Regions from separate parts of the Enterococcus diestrammenae genome, predicted to be linked through region 3. Evidence: riboswitches for the same ligand, from Rfam matches in the RefSeq annotation. Region 3 holds a riboswitch; each other region holds the start of a gene.
The links. A riboswitch is a leader RNA that binds a small molecule or an ion and turns the genes downstream of it on or off. The one in region 3 is predicted to bind thiamine pyrophosphate.

Region 1: it holds a riboswitch for thiamine pyrophosphate, as region 3 does, so the genes downstream of both, thiT (energy-coupled thiamine transporter ThiT) here and ACO03U_RS12585 (ECF transporter S component) in region 3, are expected to answer to the same signal.
Region 2: it holds a riboswitch for thiamine pyrophosphate, as region 3 does, so the genes downstream of both, thiD (bifunctional hydroxymethylpyrimidine kinase/phosphomethylpyrimidine kinase) here and ACO03U_RS12585 (ECF transporter S component) in region 3, are expected to answer to the same signal.

What each region holds. Positions count from the first base shown of each region.
Region 1 covers NZ_JBMRGR010000006.1:45,136-49,337, forward strand. Annotated here, with positions in the region: gene ACO03U_RS05745 (ribose-phosphate diphosphokinase) at 1-609, shown strand, start outside; gene ACO03U_RS05750 (iron-sulfur cluster repair di-iron protein, ric) at 883-1,182, shown strand; TPP riboswitch at 1,250-1,353, shown strand; gene thiT (energy-coupled thiamine transporter ThiT) at 1,417-2,013, shown strand; gene ACO03U_RS05760 (hypothetical protein) at 2,295-3,068, opposite strand; gene ACO03U_RS05765 (class A sortase) at 3,333-4,049, shown strand.
Region 2 covers NZ_JBMRGR010000021.1:29,910-34,111, reverse strand. Annotated here, with positions in the region: gene thiE (thiamine phosphate synthase) at 1-475, opposite strand, end outside; gene thiM (hydroxyethylthiazole kinase) at 462-1,280, opposite strand; gene thiD (bifunctional hydroxymethylpyrimidine kinase/phosphomethylpyrimidine kinase) at 1,277-2,083, opposite strand; TPP riboswitch at 2,391-2,489, opposite strand; gene mgtA (magnesium-translocating P-type ATPase) at 2,610-4,202, opposite strand, start outside.
Region 3 covers NZ_JBMRGR010000025.1:859-5,060, forward strand. Annotated here, with positions in the region: gene ACO03U_RS12575 (phosphotransferase family protein) at 1-440, shown strand, start outside; gene ACO03U_RS12580 (YccF domain-containing protein) at 514-879, opposite strand; TPP riboswitch at 1,535-1,624, shown strand; gene ACO03U_RS12585 (ECF transporter S component) at 1,780-2,343, shown strand; gene ACO03U_RS12590 (ATP-binding cassette domain-containing protein) at 2,340-3,716, shown strand; gene ACO03U_RS12595 (energy-coupling factor transporter transmembrane component T) at 3,713-4,202, shown strand, end outside.

The sequences.
Region 1 (4,202 bases), on a different contig from region 3:
GAAAAAGCAGGAGCTAATCGCCTTGTCTGTCTAGATTTGCATGCGGCTCAAATTCAAGGATTCTTTGATATTCCAGTGGACCACTTGATGGGGGCACCATTGATTGCCAACTATTTCTTGGACAAAGGAATTCAAGGAGATGACGTGGTTGTGGTATCGCCTGACCACGGTGGTGTGACACGGGCACGTAAATTGGCCGAGTTCTTGAAAGCGCCGATTGCCATCATTGACAAACGTCGGCCAAAAGCTAACGTTGCTGAAGTCATGAATATCATCGGACATGTTGAAGGCAAAACTTGTGTCCTGATCGACGACATGATCGATACAGCCGGCACCATCACTTTAGCTGCCAATGCTTTGAAAGAAGCCGGTGCTAAGAGTGTTTATGCTTCTTGTACGCATCCAGTTCTTTCTGGTCCTGCGATGCAACGGATTTCAGACTCCGCTATCGAACGCTTAGTCGTGACCGATTCCATCAACTTGCCAGAAGACCGTAAGATTGAAAAAATCGATGAGATCTCTGTTAGTGCTTTGATGGGTGAAGCGATTAAGCGAATCCATGAAAACAAACCAGTTAGTCCTTTGTTTGAAACCAATCAACCACAATAAGCAATTGCAAAAGAAGCAGGGCCACTAACTTGGTGGACTGCTTTTTTTGCGTGGGGAAGGGAAAATAGGGAGACTTAGGAGCCGAGAATTTACCGTTATCCATCGTCGACCTGCCATCGTTCATAAGCTTTATCGTCAATTTTGGTGGGTCCTGGTATCCTCTTTCGGATTAAAAATGTTTTTCTTGATAGCCATCAAGTTCTTCTGCTAGCCAGACAGGTATACTTCGTGATGGCAAGAAAATTTAAGCATTTATTGAAAGAAGGATTATGAATGACTAAAGTGACCGACTATCTCAAAGAAAATCAAGCAACCCTCGATTTATACACCACGGCGATTACCCGTGCTCATGGCGCTCATCATCCAGAAGTTTTTCAGGTGAAAGCTCTCTATGATAGCATCAGCCAAAAATTGGCGGAGACTACTGAAAATCCGGATCTTTCGGCAACGTTTGCCCAATTACGGGAACTTACAGCAGACTACCAGATACCAGATGATGTCTGCCCCACCTTTACCGCTACCTACCAAATGTTGGCAAAAGCCGACAGCTTACAAGAGGAAACGGAAGGCTGAAATTCCTCTTCCATTTTCTGAAAAATATGCTAAGATGGAGCTGTACCAAAATAACTGAATATAGAACACGATCACAAAGGGGAGCCATGCCATTGGCTGAGAATGAGTGAACTCTAAACCCTCTGTACCTGTCTCGATAATGCGAGCGTAGGAATTGTGACGACTTAGAAGTAGCATATACTTCTCCTTTGTAGATTGTGACTGTTCTATAATCTGCAATGGAGGAGTTTTTTTATGAATAAAAATCTGCGAGTCTGGATCGAAGGAACGATTATCGCCGCGATGGGGATGGCTTTGTCTTATATTCCCATCCAAACGGCAAATGCAGCCTTGGATTTGTCTTTAGGGTTGGTGCCGTTGGTGTTGTATTCTTATCGGCGAGGTGCGCTGGCAGGGATGACAGCAGGCTTTGTCTGGGGCTTGTTAAATATCGTCTTAGGTTCGGCGATGAAGAACTTTATCAGTGTCCCGCAAATCATTTTTGAATACCCCTTTGCTTTTGCCTTTGGTGGCTTGGGCGGCTTGTTGGGGACTAAAGTTCGCCTTAGTGTGCAAAAAGGTTATCAAAAACAGATGGTGCTGTACATTGTCTTGGGTGCGGTGCTTGCGTGTCTCTCCCGTTGGTTTTGGCATTTTTGGGCGGGGGTCTTCGTTTGGGGCGCCTATGCACCAGAAAATATGAGTCCTTGGCTGTATTCTTTTTCCGTCAACGGTGCCTCCGCTTTAGGGAATATCATCTATGTAGCGGTAGTTTTGGTGATTCTGGTCAAAGTTGCTCCTAGGTTGTTTATCCCGAAAGACGATCATGGTGTTTGGTCGGCTACAAAATAAGTTGTAAACCGGTACTTATCGGCAACCGTTAAGTGATTGAACCACTAAAAAAGCTGCATTTTCCACATCATTTGGAAAATGCAGCTTTTTTGCTGGATCAAGGAAGGTCAAAATTTCGGCTGTCAGAAGCCTTAAATAGCCAGTTTCATCTAAGATCTAAGCAGAAATCAGTAAAAAAACTGAGGAATGAGGCCTGTTTTATAGTCGCCTATAATTGGTTCCCTGATATTTTGAGGGATGCTTCGAAAAATAAGGCCATCCTGTATTTTTACAGGCTTACTTTAATTGGTTAGAAAAAGGAGATCTTTGTCTTCGTAGGTCACTTGCCATTGGCGTCGGTCTTGTTGGTAAATCAAATGGCCGACGAGCATGTCATCTTTGGTAAGTTCCTCATTTTTTCGAAAACTACCATCTTCAATTAAGTAGATGGGAATTTTATAATCTTGGCCTTCTGTGTGGGCCGACTGGAAGCAAAAGACGACACCTTCTTGAAAAAGACCTTTCATCTCTCGTAAAAGACTGATATCAAGTTTTTCTACTGGAGTTGCTTTGCGGAAAAATGAACGGCGGTCGTTGATTTTTTCCAAGACTGTCCGAGTGAGTTTGTCAGCGAGAATCCGATAATACTCATCTAAATAGCGATAGTAAACCCGGGAAAGCTCGTCTTTCAAATCGAAGTAAACGAAATTATTCTGCAGTTTATAGAAAAATGGCGAGTGGAGATGGGTTTTCATGTGGCCAAAATACAGCAACTCACTGATTTCTAAGGGTGTCAGTTCTTTTAGCAGGGCACTGTCATTAAAGTCAATCCATTTGATATCCTCAGAAATCCGATTGCGAGCCAGTTCATCGAAATACTGTTTGACGCCTTCATTTCCCCGCAAAATTTTCAAACCGGTGTGGGTTTCATATTCACCGTAATCAGAGGAAGGGTCTAGAAGCAGGAGATTTTTTGGCTGATGGACGATGCCATGATAAAATTCTAAGGGACTAATGCCCCGTGACAAAACGGCATTGCTGGTAGTATCAATATGTATGTAAATCATTTTTGTCATGGGGCGCCCCCTCCTTTTTCCCGATACTACCATCATACAACAACGAGGGATTTCGTGGTGTTTCGTTTCCTTTAAAGTTTGATTACAGAAAGGGCTTTCTTTTGCAATCTTTTGCTAGTCCAGCCAATTTTTAGAAAATCCGCTCCGCAAAAGAAGGTTGCGTTTTCTTAAAACTAGCGAGGCTGTCTGGAGCTACCATAGCCGGTGTGCTGTTTTCTATGGTAAAATAAAGGCGCTAGCAATCAAATGAGGGCGGGGCTTATTATGAAAAAGAAAAAACATCGGGGAAGAAATTGGCTTATCAATATCTTTTTACTACTGCTTTTGGTAGTCGGACTGGTATTGGTTTTTAATAATCAAATCAAAAACGTGATTATCGACCATAATGGCGAAAAATTTGCGGTTTCTAAGCTTACGAGAGAAGACATCGTAAAAAATGAAGAAAAAGAAGCGAGCTTTGATTTTGAAGCGGTAGTTCCTGCTAGCTCCGAGACGGTTTTCAAAGCCCAATGGCAAAATCGTAACTTACCAGTAGTCGGTGGTATCGCCATACCCAAAGTGGGCATTAATTTACCAATCTTTAGAGGTGTTGCCAACGAATCTCTCTTGTGGGGTGCTGGCACCATGTTTCCTGATCAAAAGATGGGGGCGGGCAATTATTCTCTGGCCAGTCATCGTGCCTATGATAAAGGGTATTTATTCGAACCATTAGATCAGACTCAAATTGGTGACGCCATTTATCTGACAGATTTGGAAAATATCTATGAGTATACCGCTACCTTGAATATTACTGTTTTACCCACTGAGACGCAGTACATTGAAGAAGTCCCAGACAAAAAACTAGTCACTTTGATTACTTGTAATGAAATCGGCGGGACCAAGCGGGTAGTCGTTCAGGGGGAACTAAAATCGGTAACTCCTGTAAAAGAAGCAACGGCTGAAGTGTTGGGATATTTTGAGATGGATGTAAAACATTATTAAATTTCGGCATCAATTTGAATAAGCGACTAGCGCTAACCACTTCACGGGGATATCAGTGAAGTGGTTAGCGCTTTTTTTCTGAGCTTTTATCAGGCTTTTGGTGGGGAAGAATTATCTAAGGGTTACAAAAGCCAGCGTTACAGCAAGAATTCT
Region 2 (4,202 bases), on a different contig from region 3:
GAACTGAGACCGCCTCGCAGATTCCTCGCAATGTTTCCCGACTGACTGGGAGAGCATCTGGTTTGGTAGCTGTCGCAAACATCGCCCCGACACCGAGGTAGTCCGCCCCATCATGTTGGGCTTGGATAGCTTCGGCGACGGTTTGGACAGAGGCGCCGATCAGTTTATCTGGGCCTAGCAATCTGCGGGCTGCGGCGACGGGTAAATCCTGTTGCCCCACGTGGAGACCATCTGCGTCGCAAGCCAAGGCGATGTCCAAGCGGTCATTGATAATCAAGGGCACGCGATACTGATGCGCCAACTGTTTCATAGCCAGCGCTTCTTCGTAAAAGGCACGACTGGCTAATTCTTTTTCCCGTAACTGCAGCATCGTCACGCCACCGGCTAGCGCTTCGGACACAGCAGCCAACAGGGAATCCCCGGCGACACAGCTGGCATCTGTCACCAAATACAGTGCATAATCAGGCTTTGACAATTTGTAGTCGCCCCCTTTGTTCCATGGTAGCTGGGGTCAACTGACTCACCGCATCTAGCAAGGCCACCCGAAAGCTCCCCGTACCTTGGTGCTGCGTTTTTTCATGGGCGATTTCCCCGCTGATACCCATCGCCAGAGTAGCAGCCACACTGGCGCTAAAGTAATCTTTTTGACTACCACAAAAACTCCCCAACAACGAACTCAACATACAACCAGTCCCAGTGATGCGACTCATTGTGGGATGGCCGTTTTCAATAAGCGCCACCTGCAAGCCATCACTGACCACGTCGACTTTCCCAGTAATCACCACCACCGCTTGTCGAGCTAGCGCCAACTGCTGGGCCACGGCTTGACTGTCTTGTACTGTCAAAAGATCCGCCTGCGAAACATCGACACCTTGGTTGACGCTGGCAAAACCGGCCAAAAAGCGTATTTCTGAAAGATTGCCACGAATCACCGCAAAGTAAACTTCTGCCAGTAAACGTGCCAACGTCTGGTTCCGCAAAGCTGAGGCTCCCGCGCCCACCGGATCCAAAATCACAGGAATTCCCAGTTGATTGGCCTTTTTACCAGCTAACACCATCGCCTCAACCGTACGGGCATTGAGGGTACCGATATTGATCACCACTGCTTGTGCCAATTCAGTAATCGCTGCGACTTCCTCTAGATCATCTGCCATAATCGGCGAACCACCAATCGCTAAGGTAATATTGGCACAATCGTTCACCGTGACATAGTTGGTCAAATGGTGTACTAGTGGATTTTGTTCCTGCACTTTGTTTAAAGCCGTTTGATAGGGATTCATGCTTGCTCCTCCAATCCTTGACGATACACTTGGTAGAAATGATTTGTCGGACCATGCCCCTTGCCTAGCGCTAAGGAATGGGTGATTGCCATGGTGATGTAGTCCTTAGCTTTTGCAACAGCTTCCGGTAGTGCCCGTCCCAAAGCCAGCTCAGAAGCAATCGCGGAAGAAAAAGTACAGCCGGTGCCGTGGGTATTTTTCGTATCTACTCGTTCGACGGAATAGTGGTAAAAATCATGCCCATCAAATAAAACATCCGTCGCCGCTCCCGTCTTGTGGCCCCCTTTGATCAGTACTGCGGCACCACAGACTTGCTGGATTGCCCGGCAAGCTGCTTCCATCTCCGCTAAAGTCGTAATTGTCCGATTCGCAATCTTTTCCGCTTCAGGGATGTTGGGGGTGATGACATCTGCCAGAGGTAAAACTTCGGCAATCAAGGTATCAATGGCTGTGGGATCCATCAAAGCATCCCCGTTTTTGGCATACATCACCGGATCTAGGACCACGTTTTGCGGTTGCCATTTTTTGAGACTAGTAGCCACGGCTTGCATGGTTTCCCGACTGGAGAGCATCCCGATTTTCACCGCTTCTGGAAAAATATCCTCAAATACCGCGTCCGCCTGCTGGCAAATCACAGTCGGTGTCATGTCTTGATAAGAAATCACCCGCACTGTATTTTCCGCCACCACTGAAGTGACGATCGACATCCCGTACACTCCGTGAGCCGCAAAAGTCTTCAAATCCGCTTGAATCCCCGCGCCACCGCTACAATCTGAGCCAGCTATACTAACTACTTTTTTCATGAATCTGCTCCTCTCTGAAACTTATCATCGATGCAAAAATCGCTACATTTCATTCACAGGAAAGAAGACAGCCAGTTCAAAAGGCCCACCAAACGCCTGCCTCTCTCAACAGGCAGGATTGCCCCAGGATACTCGTTAGCAGGCATCGGTTTCACCTGAATTTTCTATGAAAGCGCCTTGATTACGGCATACATCGCTGAAGTTGGCATTTGAAGATTTTCATGTATGCTGCTCTATCCCTTACTCTCGAAAAAAGACGACAGAAAAGGCACTCTCCCAGCAGAAGAGTGCCTTGAAAAAACGATCTTTCCCTCAGACAATTGCTCCCTACGCTGGTCTCAACCAAACAGGTTCAAAGGGTCAGGTTTTACCTTCTCAACGCCGCAGCGTCCCCCCGCAAACAAAATTCACTTGCTGTTATCATATAGCAAGCTAGTCGAAAACTCAAGAGTGTAAGTTGTAACCGAACCTCTGAGTTTCAAATAAACACTTCAAAGACACAGCTTCTTTTTAGCGCTTGCCTTTCTTACAACCAACTCCCGGTCTTACGAATATACACGTGCTTGACTGCTTCCAACGTCACCAAGTAGCCAGCGACGATCAAGAAGAACCAACCAAAGTAGGCCCCTGGTAAGCGGGAAAAATCGAAAAATTGACCGAGGGGCGTTAAGACTAGCAAAAAGCCTGCTGCTAGCGCCCCACCACTTGCCAATAAGACTGGCCAAGAAGCACGACTTTGGATAAAGGATAGTTTTCTAGTGCGAATCAAATGAACCACTAACGTTTGGGTCGTTAAACCTACTAAAAACCAACCTGTTTGGAACAGTCCTGCAGTGGCCACAGTATTGGCACCTAAAGCAAACCACATCACCAAGTAAGTCAAAATATCAAAAAGCGAGCTCACCGGACCAATCACCACAGTAAAGCGGAAGATATCCTTGATTTGCCAACTAGCTGGTTGCCGCAACTCTTCTTCATCCACATGGTCCCAAGGTATCGTCAGCTGGGCAAAATCATAGATCAAGTTTTGCAGTAACAATTGCAGAGACACCATCGGCAAAAAGGGTAGGAAGGCACTGGCAGCTAAAATCGAAAAGACGTTGCCAAAGTTAGAGGACAAAGTAATCTTGATATATTTCATCATATTGAAAAAGACTTTGCGCCCTTCGATGACCCCCGTCTCCAAGACTTGCAAGGATTTTTCCAGCAAGATGATCGAACTCGCATCTTTGGTGATATCCGCTGCGGTATCCACCGAGATCCCCACATCAGCCTTCCGCAAAGCTGGCGCATCATTGATTCCATCTCCCATGAAGCCAACAGTATGACCCTTTTGCTGCATAACACCAATCAGGCGCGCTTTTTGCATGGGATTGAGTTTGGCATAAAGATGGGTTTCACCAACTTTTGCAGCCAGTTCCTCATCACTGAGGGCCTCGATATCGCTACCTAACAAAATTTCCCCCACAGCGATTCCGACATCACTGCAGACTTTTTTTGCTACGAAAGGATTGTCGCCAGTCAGGACTTTGACCGTCACGCCATGGTCTTTCAAGGCTGCGAGAGCACTGGCAGCCGATGCTTTAGCCGGGTCCAAAAAGGCCATGTAGCCGATCAAGGTCAAGTCGTTTTCATCTGCCACCGTATAAGTAGCGTCCTTGTGGGCATCCCGTTTGACGGCGACTGCTATCACCCGCATCCCCTGTTCATTTAATTCTTGATTGAGGCGCCCCATGGTTTCTTTGAGGGCCGGAGTCAACAATTGCACCTGACCAGCAATTTCGACGTATTTGCAGACATCCGCCATCTCCTCCACCGCGCCTTTGGTAATCATCAGTTGGTACCCATCCACCTGGAGGATGACAGACAAACGCCGCCGCGAAAAATCAAAAGGTAATTCGTCAATCTTCACAATCTCTTGGTAGGGCAGTGATTGGTTTTGCTTTTGAAAATACTCGATCACCGCCACATCCATCACATTTTTCCAACCGGTTTGATAGTGGGAATTCAGATAAGCCAGCTGCAAGACCTGCTGATTTACTTCACCTAATGGATCAAGATGTTCCACCAAAACCACCCGATCTTCCGTAATCGTGCCAGTCTTATCGGTACACAAGAT
Region 3 (4,202 bases):
TACGTTTTATTCGCAAATGGGAAGAGGCTTTAGAAGAAGTAAGTGAACCGCGGTTAATCCACTTTGACCTATTCAATAACAATGTTTTTGCTGATCCTGAGGGAAACTTTGCTGGGTTTATCGACACAGAGCGTTGTTTCTTTGGGGACTATTATGCAGACTTCTTTGCGATTGATTTCTTGGGGCGCCTGGAAGATAATCATGGTTTGATCGAGGGATACAATAGCGTAGCCCAAGAAAAAATCATCTTTACGCCTTATGCCAGAGCACGGGTGGCCTTGTCGCGCTTAATGTTGGGGCTATTGATGTTTTCAGAGGGGACGACGCGCTTGGCTACTAGTGATCCTGAGCATTGGGATCGAAAATTACTAGCTACGCAGATTATCGAGTTTGCCATGAAGGAAATGGCTGAGGTGGAAGTGCCGAAAAGTTTAAAATAACATAATAATAATTTAAAAAAACAGACCTTTTCCACAAAAAATAGCGAAAAGGTCTTTATTTATGGAAAATATCTTAATAAGACACAACCCGAGCGCCAAAGGGCATCAAGGAGAGTTTGGCCATCTTCATGGATTGCTTGGCAAAAGGTATACCGATGATGGTGATGGTTAGTAATAGTGCGCTAAGTAGATGGGCTAAGGCAAGAGGAATGCCCGACACCAGGAGCCAAATAATATTTAGCAACAGGCTGACGTTGCTGTCGTTGTAGATGATTTGTTTGCCAAAAGGAGCCAATCCCAGACTAGCAAATTTGAAGCACTGACGGCCGATGGGAATCCCTACGATGGTGATGCACCAGAGACAACCAGCCAAAAACCAACCGATAGCGCTGACTAGGCCACCAAAAATCATCCAAATGATATTTCCAAGACAACTCATATAACCCCACCTTTTCTAAAAGTCCAAAGAAACTTTTGATGCCATTTCTTGTTAATCTCAGTATAGCAAAAGTCTGCTAGGCTGAGTAGTTTGGTAAAAGAATAGGTCGGATAAAAAAATCATTTTTTTAATTGAGAATAGTTCTCAACTTGGCAAATTTGTGCTATACTACGTTCATCGAGTAAGTCATTACTCCCCAAGTATCGACCTCGTGAGATTAATCTGTTTTGTTTTTTTCTTCGATTGAGTTCCCCTCTCAATCAATAGATGCGCCTGCCGATTCCCCTCGGCAGGTTTTTTGTATTTTTCGGGGAGTAGTAGGAGTGAGAGTGGCTTGTCTGTTTTCGAAGCGGATCGTATCGAAAACTTGAAGTGAGGTGGAAATCGGAAGTAAGGCATGGACGCTATACCCCTGCAAAATATTTTTCGGGGAGTGGCGGGAGTGAGAGGGGCTTGTCTGTTTTCGAAGCGGATTGTCTCGAAAACTTGAAGTGGTGTGGAAAGTGGAAGAAAAGCGTGAACGCTGTGCCCCTGCCAAGCGTTATCTGGAGAGTGTCTTGGCATCGAAAAAATAGCTATCCGTACCATTCTCACAATTTCATCGAAAAATATGGTACTTGGCAACATTATGTGCTACACTGTGGTCACATTTGAATAGAAACATTTGGGGTGCTGCAAAGCTGAGATTATACCCATTGAACCTGATACAGTTAGGACTGACGCAGGGAAATGTCTAGGATCAACCATGAATTGGCTTATTTATGCACCCCATCAGAGAAAAATCTGGTGGGGTGTTTCTTTTTTGGAGGGGAAACTCTCTCCAAAGCTAGTGGATAGTTCATCACGGTATCGGTCTGCCCCTTTTCGTTTCGTAATTGAATGAGGAAAGGGGTTTTTTTGATGAAAAAATGGCGGTTACAAGAAGTATTGTTCCTAGCGTTGATTGCGTTTTTGTTTGGAGCGATTTTTATGGGAGCGGGGGTGTTGTATGCATTATTGACGGCGGTTTTGACGCCTTTGGGCTATGGCCCTTTTGCCAATGAAATCTTGTTCGGGTTGTGGACGATGGCAGCACCGGTGGCGGGGATGTTGGTGCGACGGCCGGGAAGCGCAGTGCTAGGGGAAGTGCTGGCAGCTTTGGCAGAGATGCTGTATGGCAGTTATTTTGGGCCGGGAGTGTTAGTTTCGGGGCTGTTGCAGGGCGCTGGGACGGAGTTGGGCTTTTTAGCAGGACGATATCGCCGTTATGATAGTTGGCACTTGCTAATCGGAGCATTTGGGACGACGGCGTTGAGCTTTTTCTATGAATTTTTCAAATTTGGCTATGGGGCACTAGGCGTAGGCATGGTGGTGAGCTTATTGATAGTAAGGCTGCTTTCGGTGATTTTCTTCGGGATGATTTTAGTGCAGGCCATCATGAAACTTTATGATAAAGTCCAACAATTGGCGGTGACGGGAGGATGATTGCATTACAAGGACTGAGTTTGTGGCAATTGGGAAGGACTAGTGATGCGGCCCCGATTTTAAAAGACTGTCAGCTAAAGTTAGCAGCAGGGGAATTTTGTTTGCTTAGAGGAGACAGCGGTAGTGGTAAATCCACTTTGTTGCGCCTACTAGCGGGAGTGCTGGACTTATCCTATGAGGGGGATATTTTTCTGGCTGGGCGTAATCTGCGAGAGGTAGTAGGTTGTCAAAAAGCTCAACTGGCTGGCTTGCTGATGCAAAATCCCAGTCGACAATTTGCAATGGGGAGTCTGCGGCGGGAGCTGATCTTTGCTTTGGAAAATGTTCAGACACCACCGAGCAAAATTGCCAAAAAGATGCAACAAGCTTGTCAGTTGGCAGATACGATAGCGCTGATGGATCAGCCGTTTCATCAGCTTTCTGGAGGGGAAAAACAGCGTTGTGCCTTGACGGTATTATTGGCTTTAGATTCGCCAATATTGTTGTTAGATGAACCTTTTGCCAGCATCGATCCCGCCAGTCGTCGGCGTTTATTGCAACTGTTGGCTCAGTTGCGGGATCTGGGAAAGACGATTTTGTTAGCGGATCATGATCTAGCAGGTTATCAGGAAGTGGTGGATCGGCACTTGTTGCTTGCTGAGGGGCATTTGCAGGAGTTGCCAGTGGCGGATTTGCCAGACCACGAGCCGCAATGGTCCCTTGCGATGGCGAGCGGATGTGAAGATGCAGCGAGTTTACAGTTGCAGCAAGTTAGCTATGGATTTGAAAAAGGTCGGCCCTTGTTGCAGCCTAGTGATTTTACCTTTCAAACCGGCTTGACCACTTTGACTGGGGCCAATGGTAGTGGCAAATCCACTTTGTTGCGGACGATTATGCAGCTGGAAAAATACCGAGGACGTTATCTTTATGAAGGGCGACCGCTACCAAAGAGGCGCTCACTTTATCGGCGAGTTTCGCTAGGGGTGCAAGATCCTCAGCACCAGTTTACCGGATTGACGGTGCGAGAAGAGCTAGTTTCTTGGGGTTGGCAAGCAGATCAACTGACGGCAGAGCAAGAGGCCAGCTTGCAAAAATTGGGACTGAGGGAGTTTTTGGATAGGAGTATCTATCATCTGAGTGAGGGGCAAAAGAAGATGGTGCAGTTGTTAGGAATTTTGTCACGACCTTGGGAGTTGTTATTGTTAGATGAACCTTTTGCTAGTTTGGATCAGCGGGGGTGCGACTTTTTTGCTGATGTCTTGGCAAAAAAGAGTCAGCAAGAGGCTGTTTTAGTAGTGTCCCATCGCATGCAACCATTGGCACAAATCAGCCGTCATCATGTTCACTTGGCGGCAGGACAGTTGCAGGACTTAAAAAAGGAGTCGAGAAAATGAGTTTACTTAGTGAAGCAAAGGAAAAACCCATCACTACTGACTCGCTGAATGTAAAAGCACAAACTACTGCTGTTACTCAAACCACTCAAGTAGTCAATCTGACGGTTTTGATCTTGGGATTAACGTTGGTGCTTTCTTTCAGTTCTACGCTTTGGCTGAACTTGGTAATTATCGGTTGTTGCTTTGGCGTTTTAGTGGTGAGAAAGCACTTTGCAAGTCTGCTGACCTTGCTTGTCTTGCCGATATTGCCAGCGGTCAGTGCTGGGTGGGCGGTGATTATGCAAGGCAATCCAGAGAGCACGGCATTTGTGCTAGCCAGTCGTTGTTTTGCTTTTGCTGGCTTGGGTTTGGTTTTTGCCATGGGAGTCTCCTTTGAGAAATTGTTATTGTATCTGGAACAACAGGGCTTGCCGCAAAATTTTGTTTACGGCATTTTGGTGGTGGTCCAGGGGATTTCCGAGATGTTGCGGGAAGTCAAGAATATGC